3 regions of the Arthrobacter sp. EM1 genome follow, and region 3 is predicted to be linked to each of the others. Evidence: predicted binding sites of a transcription regulator. Region 3 holds the regulator's gene; each other region holds the start of a gene.

Region 1 (3,274 bases), 1.5 Mb from region 3:
TGCGCCTTAGATAGCTGTTCCGATTACGCCTAAATAACTATTGACCGGCAGCGACGCCTCCGGGCTGCGCGGCAGCATAAAGCTGCGGGTACAGTACTTGCGGACTTAGTTTTTAGCACTCCGCGGCCCGGCGGATGCTGGGGCGCCCGCTGGGCAACTGAAAGTGTGGACACCATGGCATTGGGAACCGTCAAGTGGTTTAACGCCGAAAAGGGCTACGGCTTTATCACCGTAGACAGCTCCGGCGCAGACGTCTTTGTGCACTGGTCTGCCGTTGCGGGGGACGGCCAACGTTCCCTGGCGGAGGGCCAGCGTGTGGAGCTCGAAGTCGGCGAGGGCGAGAAGGGCCCGCAGGCCGAAAGCGTCAGGCCCGCCCCGTGACGGACACCGCACCGCAGGCGTCCAGCGGCCCAGGCCACGACGTGTCCGCTCGACGGGCCGACGCCGGCACTGTCGCCCGCCGGCTGGCCACGCTGCGGCTGGGACGAGCGGCCGTGGTGGCTGCTGTGGCCGCGTTGACCACCACCGCCTGCCTGGGCCCGGCCGGGGGCGCCCGCGTTGAACCGGCAGAAGCGAGCGGTGACGGCACCCTGCGCATCGGGTTGATCCTGGACAATACCGGGGCGCAGAATTTCCTTAACGCCCCCCAACAGGCGGCGGCGCAACTGGCCGTCAGGGAGATCAATGCCGCCGGCGGGCACAAGGGCAAACCGGTGGAACTGCTGCCGGCAACAATCAGTGGTGACACGGCAGCGCAGGCCAAGGCGCTGGTGGCCGCCAAAGCCGACGTAGTTATCGGTCCAACGGATTCCAGCAGGGCGCCGGCCGCCATCGATGTCCTGTCCGCTGCCAGGATTGCCGTGATTTCACCAGCAAATTCCGCCAGCGGCCTCAGCAGTTATCCAAGTAAGGGCTTCTATTTCCGGACTTCGGCGGCCGACATCGCACAGGCACCCGTCCTCGTTAAGCTCGCCAAGGACGGTGGCGCCGCAACCATCGGCGTGGTGTACGAAGAAGGCAGCTACGGAAAGGACGTAGCCAACGCCGTGGCAGCCGCGGCCAAGGCGTCCGGCCTCGGGACCGCCGCCGTCGTCGGGTTCGCCCCGGGACAGGCGCAGCAGGCGGCGGCTGCCGTCAAGGCCGCGGCTCCAGATGCCGTCGTGCTGATTTCGCGCGCAGCCGCCCAAGGCGCCATCGCCGAGCTGAACAACGCCGGAGTTGCCGGAAAGAAGCTCATCCTCGCCGACGGGGCTGTCAACCAGTACGGTCCAGGACTCGGCTCCAGCGCCCTCGACGGTGCCCGCGGGATCCTGCCGGGAACTTTCGCCTCCGCAAAATTCCAGGGCGAGCTGGTCTCCGTGGATCCCGGGCTGAAGGACATGGCGTTTGCCGCGGAGGCTTACGACGCCGTGAACCTCGCCGCCATCGCCGCCGCAGCGGCGCAGGATGACGCCGGCACCTCCATCGCGGCCGGTCTCGTGGCGGTCTCAGGCGGCAGCGCCGGCACGTCCGGCGGCACCGGGCCTTCGGGCGCGGCCGAGGTGTGCAAGAGCTACCAGGAATGCCTTGACACGCTGCGGGCCGGCAAGCGTCCCGACTACGACGGCCAATCCGGGCGGATCACTTTCGATGCCCACGGTGACGTCAGCTCCGCAAACTACGTTCTCTACACCTACGGACCGGACAACACGGCAACCATGAGCGGCAGCGAAACGGCGGGCAGCAGCGGGAAGTGATCGCCCGTAGCGTATTGCGTCGTTGCGGAACGGTGCCAGTTGGCCGACAGCAGCTTTTCGGCGAGCCTACTGCTTGCACTCTCCCCGGGGGAGTGCTAATTATTGAGTTAGCACTCCTGCGCATTGACTGCTAAAACGACGCCCGGTTCGCCCGGCTGCGGAGTTGAGGCAGCCGGGCCGGGAGCGAGAGAAATACCTGGTTGGGGTGAGATCCCTGGCCTGGCGGCATACAGAGGCCGCCGGGCAAGGATCGTCCGTCGCGGGCACCGCAGCATAGGTTCATTCTTAACGACTGTCCCGAAAGGACTACTGCCGTTATGGCCAAGATCATTGCATTTGATGAAGAGGCACGCCGCGGCCTTGAGCGGGGCCTGAACATCCTCGCCGACGCCGTCAAGGTCACCCTCGGCCCGCGTGGACGCAACGTCGTCCTCGAAAAGAAGTGGGGCGCCCCCACGATCACCAACGATGGTGTTTCCATCGCCAAGGAGATCGAGCTGGATGATCCTTACGAAAAGATCGGCGCCGAGCTGGTCAAGGAAGTTGCCAAGAAGACGGATGACGTCGCTGGCGACGGAACCACCACCGCTACCGTGCTGGCTCAGGCCCTGGTCAAGGAAGGCCTGCGCAACGTCGCGGCCGGAGCTGATCCCCTGTCCCTCAAGCGCGGCATCGAAAAGGCTGTTGAAGCCGTCACCCGCGAGCTCCTGGCCTCCGCCAAGGAAATCGAAACCAAGGAAGAGATTGCCGCCACCGCGTCCATCTCTGCCGGTGACAACGAGATTGGCGCCCTGATTGCCGAGGCCCTGGATAAGGTCGGCAAGGAAGGTGTCATCACCGTCGAGGAGTCGAACACCTTCGGCCTGGAGCTGGAGCTCACCGAAGGCATGCGCTTTGATAAGGGCTACATCTCCGCTTACTTCGTCACCGACGCTGAGCGCCAGGAAACGGTCCTCGAGGATCCCTACATCCTGATCGTCAACTCCAAGATCTCCAACGTCAAGGAACTGGTTGCTGTCCTCGAAAAGGTCATGCAGTCCTCCAAGCCGCTGCTGATCATTGCCGAAGACATCGAGGGCGAGGCCCTGGCCACCCTGATCGTCAACAAGATCCGTGGCACCTTCAAGTCCGTTGCCGTCAAGGCTCCGGGCTTCGGTGACCGCCGCAAGGCGCAGCTTGCCGATATCGCCATCCTCACCGGCGGCCAGGTCATCTCCGAGGAAGTCGGCCTCAAGCTTGAGACCGCCGGACTCGAACTCCTGGGCCGCGCCCGCAAGGTCACTGTGACCAAGGACGAGACCACCATCGTCGAGGGGGCAGGCGACGCCGACCAGATCGCCGGCCGCGTCTCCCAGATCCGTTCCGAGATCGAGAACTCCGATTCGGACTACGACCGCGAGAAGCTGCAGGAGCGGCTGGCCAAGCTGGCCGGCGGCGTTGCAGTCATCAAGGCCGGTGCCGCAACCGAGGTCGAGCTCAAGGAACGCAAGCACCGCATCGAAGACGCTGTCCGCAACGCGAAGGCTGCTGTTGAAGAG
Region 2 (3,274 bases), 770 kb from region 3:
CGCCGTCGGGTTCGTAAAGGTAGCCCTCAACCGGGCCGATCGGGGCGACCGGTCCGCCGTTGAAATCCTCGGCGCTGCTGAGCTCCGCGGCCCCAGCAGGCCCGAGCAGGAGGGCTGCCCGCCGGATCCCCGGGCGCCGGAGCGCATTGAACCACAGTGCGACTTCGGTGACGTCCCCGCCGACCGAGACCCACTGGGCCTCGCAATTGCCGGGTACCGAGTCGTGCGGCATGCCCGGGCCCATCTTCACACCCACCGCCATGCCGGCGCCGGCAAGGGACTCAACAAAGGACAGCGGCGGGGAGAAGTCCTCCGGGTCCCAGAGGCGCTTTGTGCCCGAGGTGGAGGTGGTCCGGCGTGCTGGGTCCAGCCAGACGCCGTCTATTCCCTCGAGGGAAACCGACGTCGCGTCGGAGTGCAGCACTGTGGCGTTCCGGAACGGGATCAGGTTCATCGTGGCGCAGGCCGCCGTCGTCTCGTCCCGCTCCACTGCCGTGACCGTGATGTCCAGCGATGCAAGCGCCATGGAATCGGCGCCGAGGCCGCAGCCGAGATCTGCTGCATGCCGAACGCCTGCCGCCGCGAAGCGCTGCGCGTGCCGCGCCGCCACGGTCAGCCGGGTGGCCTGTTCCAAACCGGCTTGGGTGAAAATCATCTGCCGGGCGAACTCGCCGAACTTGGCTTCGGCCTTGGTCCGCAGCCGGGACTGGGTGAGCACGGCAGAGACGAGTTCGGGGGAGTGGCCGGCCTTCCGCAGGGTTGCGTTGAGGCGGAACGCCTCGTCCTCGCGGTACGCGCCCAGTGACGCCAGCAGCTCCCAGCCTGCGGGGTTGAGGAGCGGGGCGATCTGGTCCTGCGGTGCGTCAGCCATGGGATCAAGCCTAGTTCAGGCAGTCGAGGCGCCGTGCGCCCGATAGGCTAGACGGCATGGAAGACAGCGGCACGGCAAACACCGGCTCGGACGCAGATGACCCCAATGACCGGACCGCCGGCCGGGATGCCGACGGCGGCCGGGCCACCCGCCGGGGATTGGCCCGTTACGCCCGGCCGGCGCTGATCGCCGGCATTGTGCTCGCGGTGGTTTGCGCGGCGCTGCTGGTGATTATCTTTTTCCTTGATTCCTTCAACGCCACGGTTTATTCCGTCGGCGGCAAAGACGTTGCGGACGCCACCGACGAGGCGAGGGACATCCGGGACACTTATGCCGCGGCCCGAACCGGCGGCATCGTCGTCCTGGCCGCCGGCGTCGTCCTTGCCGCCGCCGGCGCCCTGGTGCTGTACCGGCACCGGGGGGAGGCCGGTGCCAGCGACGCGGACAACGGCGAAGACGTGAACTTCGAGGACCTCGGCTGAGGGCAGCCGGCAGTCGTGCGGCGTTAACGGGTGACGAAATTCTGGCACTCACCTTGACCGAGTGCTAACTACTTACATAGAGTCGTCATTAGCACTCTCCCTAGGAGGGTGCTAATACTCAAGCTGGACCTGCCAGGTACGCTGCCGGCACCGCGACGACGGTTTGTGCGCCTTGGCACCACAGCTTTAAAGTCCACGAATTTGCTGACGAAAAGGAGAGGTCCTTGTCGGTCTCTATTAAGCCTCTTGAGGATCGTATTGTTGTCCGCCCGCTCGAAGCCGAGCAGACCACGGCCTCCGGCCTGGTTATCCCGGACTCCGCGCAGGAAAAGCCGCAGGAAGGCGAAGTTGTTGCAGTTGGCCCCGGCCGCTTTGACGACAACGGCAACCGCGTTCCGATCGACGTCACCGTCGGCGACGTTGTTATCTACTCCAAGTACGGCGGAACCGAAGTCAAGACCGGCGGTACCGAGTACCTCGTACTGTCCGCCCGCGACGTCCTGGCGATCGTCGTAAAGTAACTCTTATGGACCCCGCGCCGCCGATCCGTCTGATTCATCTCTGACAGGTCAGTTGCGCGGGGTTCTGTCTTGAAAGGACAAAAACCATGGCAAAGCAGCTTGCGTTTAACGACGCTGCCCGCCGGTCGCTTGAAGCCGGCATCGATAAGCTCGCCAACACGGTCAAGGTGACGCTTGGCCCGCGTGGCCGCAACGTTGTGCTGGACAAGAAGTGGGGCGCCCCCACGATCACCAACGATGGTGTCACCATCGCCCGTGAAGTCGAACTGGACGACCCCTACGAGAACCTTGGCGCGCAGCTTGCCAAGGAGGTCGCCACCAAGACCAACGACGTGGCCGGCGACGGCACCACCACCGCCACTGTGTTGGCACAGGCGCTTGTTAAGGAAGGCCTCCGCAACGTTGCGGCAGGCGCCGCACCGGGCGAGATCAAGCGCGGCATCGAGGTTTCCGTCGAAGCCGTCGCTGCCCGCCTGCTCGAAAACGCACGTCCGGTCGAAGGCACCCAGGTCGCCAACGTCGCCTCCATCTCCGCACAGAGCGACGAGGTCGGCGAGCTCCTGGCCGAGGCATTCGGTAAGGTCGGCAAGGATGGTGTGATCACCATTGAGGAATCCTCCACCACGCAGACCGAACTGGTCCTCACCGAGGGCATGCAGTTCGACAAGGGCTACCTGTCCCCGTACTTCGTCACCGACGCAGAACGCCAGGAAGCAGTCCTCGAAGATGCGCTGATCCTCATCAACCAGGGCAAGATTTCATCCGTCCAGGACTTCCTGCCGCTGCTGGAAAAGGCGCTGCAGAGCTCCAAGCCGCTCTTTATCATCGCCGAGGACGTCGACGGCGAGGCTCTCTCCACGCTGATCGTCAACCGCATCCGCGGCACCCTGAACGTCGTTGCCGTCAAGGCTCCGGGCTTCGGTGACCGCCGCAAGGCCATGCTGCAGGACATCGCCACCCTTACGGGTGCGCAGGTTGTTTCGCCGGAACTGGGCCTCAGCCTGGATACGGTCGGCCTGGAGGTGCTCGGTACTGCCCGGCGTATCACCGTCACCAAGGACAACACCACCATCGTTGACGGCGCCGGTTCGGCCGAGGACGTCGCAGCCCGGGTTTCCCAGCTGCGCGCCGAGCTGACCCGCACCGATTCCGACTGGGACAAGGAAAAGCTCCAGGAGCGCCTGGCTAAGCTGGCCGGCGGCATCGGCGTGATCAAGGTTGGCGCGGCTACCGAAGTCGAGCTGAAGGAAAAGAAGCACCGCATCGAGGACGCCGTGTCCTCGACCCGCGCTGCCCTGGAAGAAGGCATTGTGGCCGGCGGTGGCGCTGCCCTCATCCACGCCCTCAAGGCCCTCGACGAGGACCCTGCCGTCAAGGCCCTCGAAGGTGACGCGGCCGCC
Region 3 (3,274 bases):
GCCGTTATGCTCGCGTGCTTCATCTGCCACGGTGTTTTCCTTCGGATTGCGGTGGTGCCTTGGTGCCTGGAAATGCCGCTGCTGCGCCGGAAGCGCAACCGCCATACCAAGAATACGTGCTGGTGCGCGCAATCACGGATCGGCCCGCTGGCAGGAATGTCCGGCGGCGGCGTTCAGGGGACGGTCAGGAAGTCGATGACCTCCTCGACCCGGCCCAGCAGGGAGGGTTCGAGGTCAGCGTAGTTGTGGACCGTGCCGAGGAGTTTCTGCCAGCCCAGGCCAATGTCTTCCTTGGTGCTGTGCGGCCAGCCGAACGCGGTCAGGATACCCGTCTTCCAGTCCACACCGCGGGGGATTACCGGCCACTTCTCGATCCCCAGGACCGCGGGCCGGATGGCCTGCCAGACATCGACGTAGGGGTGGCCAACGATCAGGACGTTTCCGGCCGCCCCGGGGGAGGCCATCACGGCCGCCGCGATCCTGGATTCCTTGGAATCGGGCACCAGGTGGTCCACCAGCACACCGAGGCGGCGTCCGGGGCCGGGCCGGAAGGCAGCCACCGCCCCGCTGAGGTCGTCAATGCCATGCAACGGCTCCACGACGATACCCTCGACCCGAAGATCGTCACCCCAGACCTTTTCGACGAGTTCGGCGTCGTGTTTGCCTTCCACCCAGATCCGGCTGGCTTTGGCAATCTGGGCGCGCTGGCCCGCCACGCGGACGGAACCCGAGGCGGTGCGGGCCCCGGCGGCCGCCGCGCTCCCGCGGGGCGCCGGCGGCATCAGCCGGATCGGCTGGCCTTCCAGCAGAAAACCGAAGCCGAGGCGAAAGGACCGGGACTTCCCCCGGCGGTCTTCCAGGGCGACGACGTGCATCCCGCCGGACTTCTCCACCCGGGTCACGGCGCCGACCCAGCCGGACTGCACATCTTCGAGCACCATTCCGCGCTCGACGGCGACTTCGGGTAGTTGGGTTTTGGCGGGCGCGGACAGGTCCTGGGGCCCCCAGTTCTGGTACGACATCGGTTACACACTGCTTTGCGCTCGGTGGGCTGTGCCCCAAAACACCTGCCCCGGGAAGAACGCCCGAAGCGAATTCAATGCTAACAACGCGGCGACTCATATTAGACTGGTTAGCACTTAGGCATGTCGAGTGCTAGCCACTGTGTGCCCGGCCACTGTGTGTCCGGCGCGTGCGGCGGGCGGTGGCATCGAATGCGGGACGGTCGACAGGAGGTGGAGCGTGAGCGAACCACGCAAACTCGAAGTGCTGCGCGCCATCGTGGAAGACTACGTCCATTCACGCGAACCCGTGGGATCCAAAGCCCTCGTGGAGCGGCACCACCTCGGCGTGTCCAGTGCCACGATCCGCAACGACATGGCGGCCCTGGAGGACGAGGGGCTCATTACGGCACCGCACACCAGTGCCGGGCGAATCCCGACGGACAAGGGCTACCGGCTTTTTGTGGACCAGATTTCGGCGGTCAAACGGCTTTCGCCGGCCGAACGCCGGGCCATCCAGGCCCTGCTGGAAGGCTCTGAGGACCTCGACGACGTCCTGGACCGGACCGTGCGGCTGCTCTCGCAGCTGACCAACCAGGTCGCCGTTGTGCAGTACCCCCATCTGAGCCGGGCCAAGGTGCGGCACGTCGAATTTGTCCTGCTGGCGCCCCGTAAAGTACTTGCGGTGCTCATCGCGGACACCGGGAAGGTGGAGCAACGCGTCATTGACGTGGGGCACGATCTTTCGGATGAGGCCTTGTCGGAGCTGCGCACGCGGTTCCTCGGCGGCATCTCAGGGACCCCGCTGAACCTCTTGCCGCAGTCGCTGCACTCGGTGATCGGCAACTGCCCGCCCGCGCGTCGCAGCGCCGCCCAGGCGCTGGCCCGCGGCATTGAGGCTCTGGCCGCCAGCAGCCGCGAGGACCGGATGGTCATGGCCGGAACCGCGAACCTGGCCCGGTCAAACGTGGACTTCCCGCTGAGCATCGGCCCCGTGCTGGAAGCCCTGGAGGAACAGGTGGTGATGCTTCGCCTGCTCGGCGACATGGCAGCTGACCCCCGGGGCGTGACGGTGAGCATCGGCAGAGAAAATCCTTACGACGGACTCGCCGAGGCCTCGGTGGTGGCCACCGGCTACGGCCCGGACGCGACGGCGAAAGTCGGAGTGCTGGGCCCCACCCGGATGGATTACCCGACGACCATGGCCGCCGTCCGGGCGGTCGCACGCTACCTTTCCCGGATTCTCGGTCCCTGACGGACCGCGTCCACCCGCAACCGACCGGCCCGCGGGGCCGGCATCAGACTTCGTGCCCCTTAACAGGCAGTACTACCAGGAAGAGATAACAACTTTGAGCAGCCACTACGACGTTCTTGGAGTCTCCCGCGAAGCCACGGGAGAAGAGATCAAGAAGGCTTACCGCAAGCTGGCGCGGACCCTCCACCCGGACGTGAACCCGGGGGACGACGCCTCTGAGCGGTTCAAGGCGGTCACGCACGCCTACGAGGTACTCTCCGATCCGCAGAAGCGCCGGATCTACGACACCACGGGCAACGAAAACGGCAACGCCAACGGCTCCGGCGGCGGCAGCTACTCCGGCCAGGGCTTCGCTTTCCAGGACATTTTCGAGACGTTCTTCGGTGCCGGCGGCCAGGCCGGACCGGCATCCAGGATCCGCCGCGGCCAGGACGCCCTGATCAGCGTCCGGATCGAGCTCCGCGACGCCGTTTTCGGCGTCAACAAGAAGCTCGAAGTCGACACGGCCGTCACCTGTCCCAGCTGTGAGGGTTCCTGCTGCCGCGAAGGCAGCCACCCGGAACGCTGCGACATCTGCGGCGGCAGCGGCCAGGTGCAGCGCGCTGTCCGTTCCATCCTCGGCCAGGTGATGACCACGGCACCCTGCGGTTCCTGCGAGGGCTTCGGTACGGTCATCAAGGATCCCTGCAACGAATGTGCCGGCCAGGGCCGGATTCGCAGCCGTCGGTCCCTGACCGTGAAGGTCCCCGCCGGCGTCGCCACCGGCACCCGCATCCAGCTCTCCGGCCAGGGCGAGGCCGGACCTGCCGGCGGTCCCGCCGGGGACCTCTACGTCGAGATCCGGGTCAAGGAGGACGCCACCTACATTCGCGACGGCGACGACCTGCACGCGAGCCTGAGCATCCCGATGACGGCGGCCGCACTCGGCACCGAACTGACCCTCGACACCTTCGACGGCCAGCAGGAGATTGACGTCAAGGCCGGCACCCAGTCCGGTGAAGTTATGACACTTAGGGGC

Evidence for each region. The regulator HrcA, encoded in region 3, represses chaperone genes, less so after heat shock. The targets are predictions, from matches to a motif close to TTNGCACTCGNNNNNNNCGAGTGCNAA.
Region 1: groL (chaperonin GroEL) is a predicted target of HrcA. The motif match lies at 1,844-1,870, and genes of this name have one in related genera.
Region 2: groES (co-chaperone GroES) is a predicted target of HrcA. The motif match lies at 1,395-1,421, and genes of this name have one in related genera.

The regions. Positions count from the first base shown of each region.
Region 1 is NZ_CP124836.1:345,055-348,328, forward strand. Features, by position in the region: gene QI450_RS01640 (cold-shock protein) at 175-381, shown strand; gene QI450_RS01645 (ABC transporter substrate-binding protein) at 474-1,736, shown strand; gene groL (chaperonin GroEL) at 2,054-3,274, shown strand, end outside.
Region 2 is NZ_CP124836.1:2,638,372-2,641,645, reverse strand. Features, by position in the region: gene QI450_RS12140 (class I SAM-dependent methyltransferase) at 1-871, opposite strand, end outside; gene QI450_RS12135 (hypothetical protein) at 928-1,353, shown strand; gene groES (co-chaperone GroES) at 1,578-1,874, shown strand; gene groL (chaperonin GroEL) at 1,961-3,274, shown strand, end outside.
Region 3 is NZ_CP124836.1:1,873,161-1,876,434, reverse strand. Features, by position in the region: gene QI450_RS08585 (DUF4870 domain-containing protein) at 1-30, opposite strand, end outside; gene QI450_RS08580 (DUF3097 family protein) at 174-1,022, opposite strand; gene hrcA (heat-inducible transcriptional repressor HrcA) at 1,243-2,256, shown strand; gene dnaJ (molecular chaperone DnaJ) at 2,351-3,274, shown strand, end outside.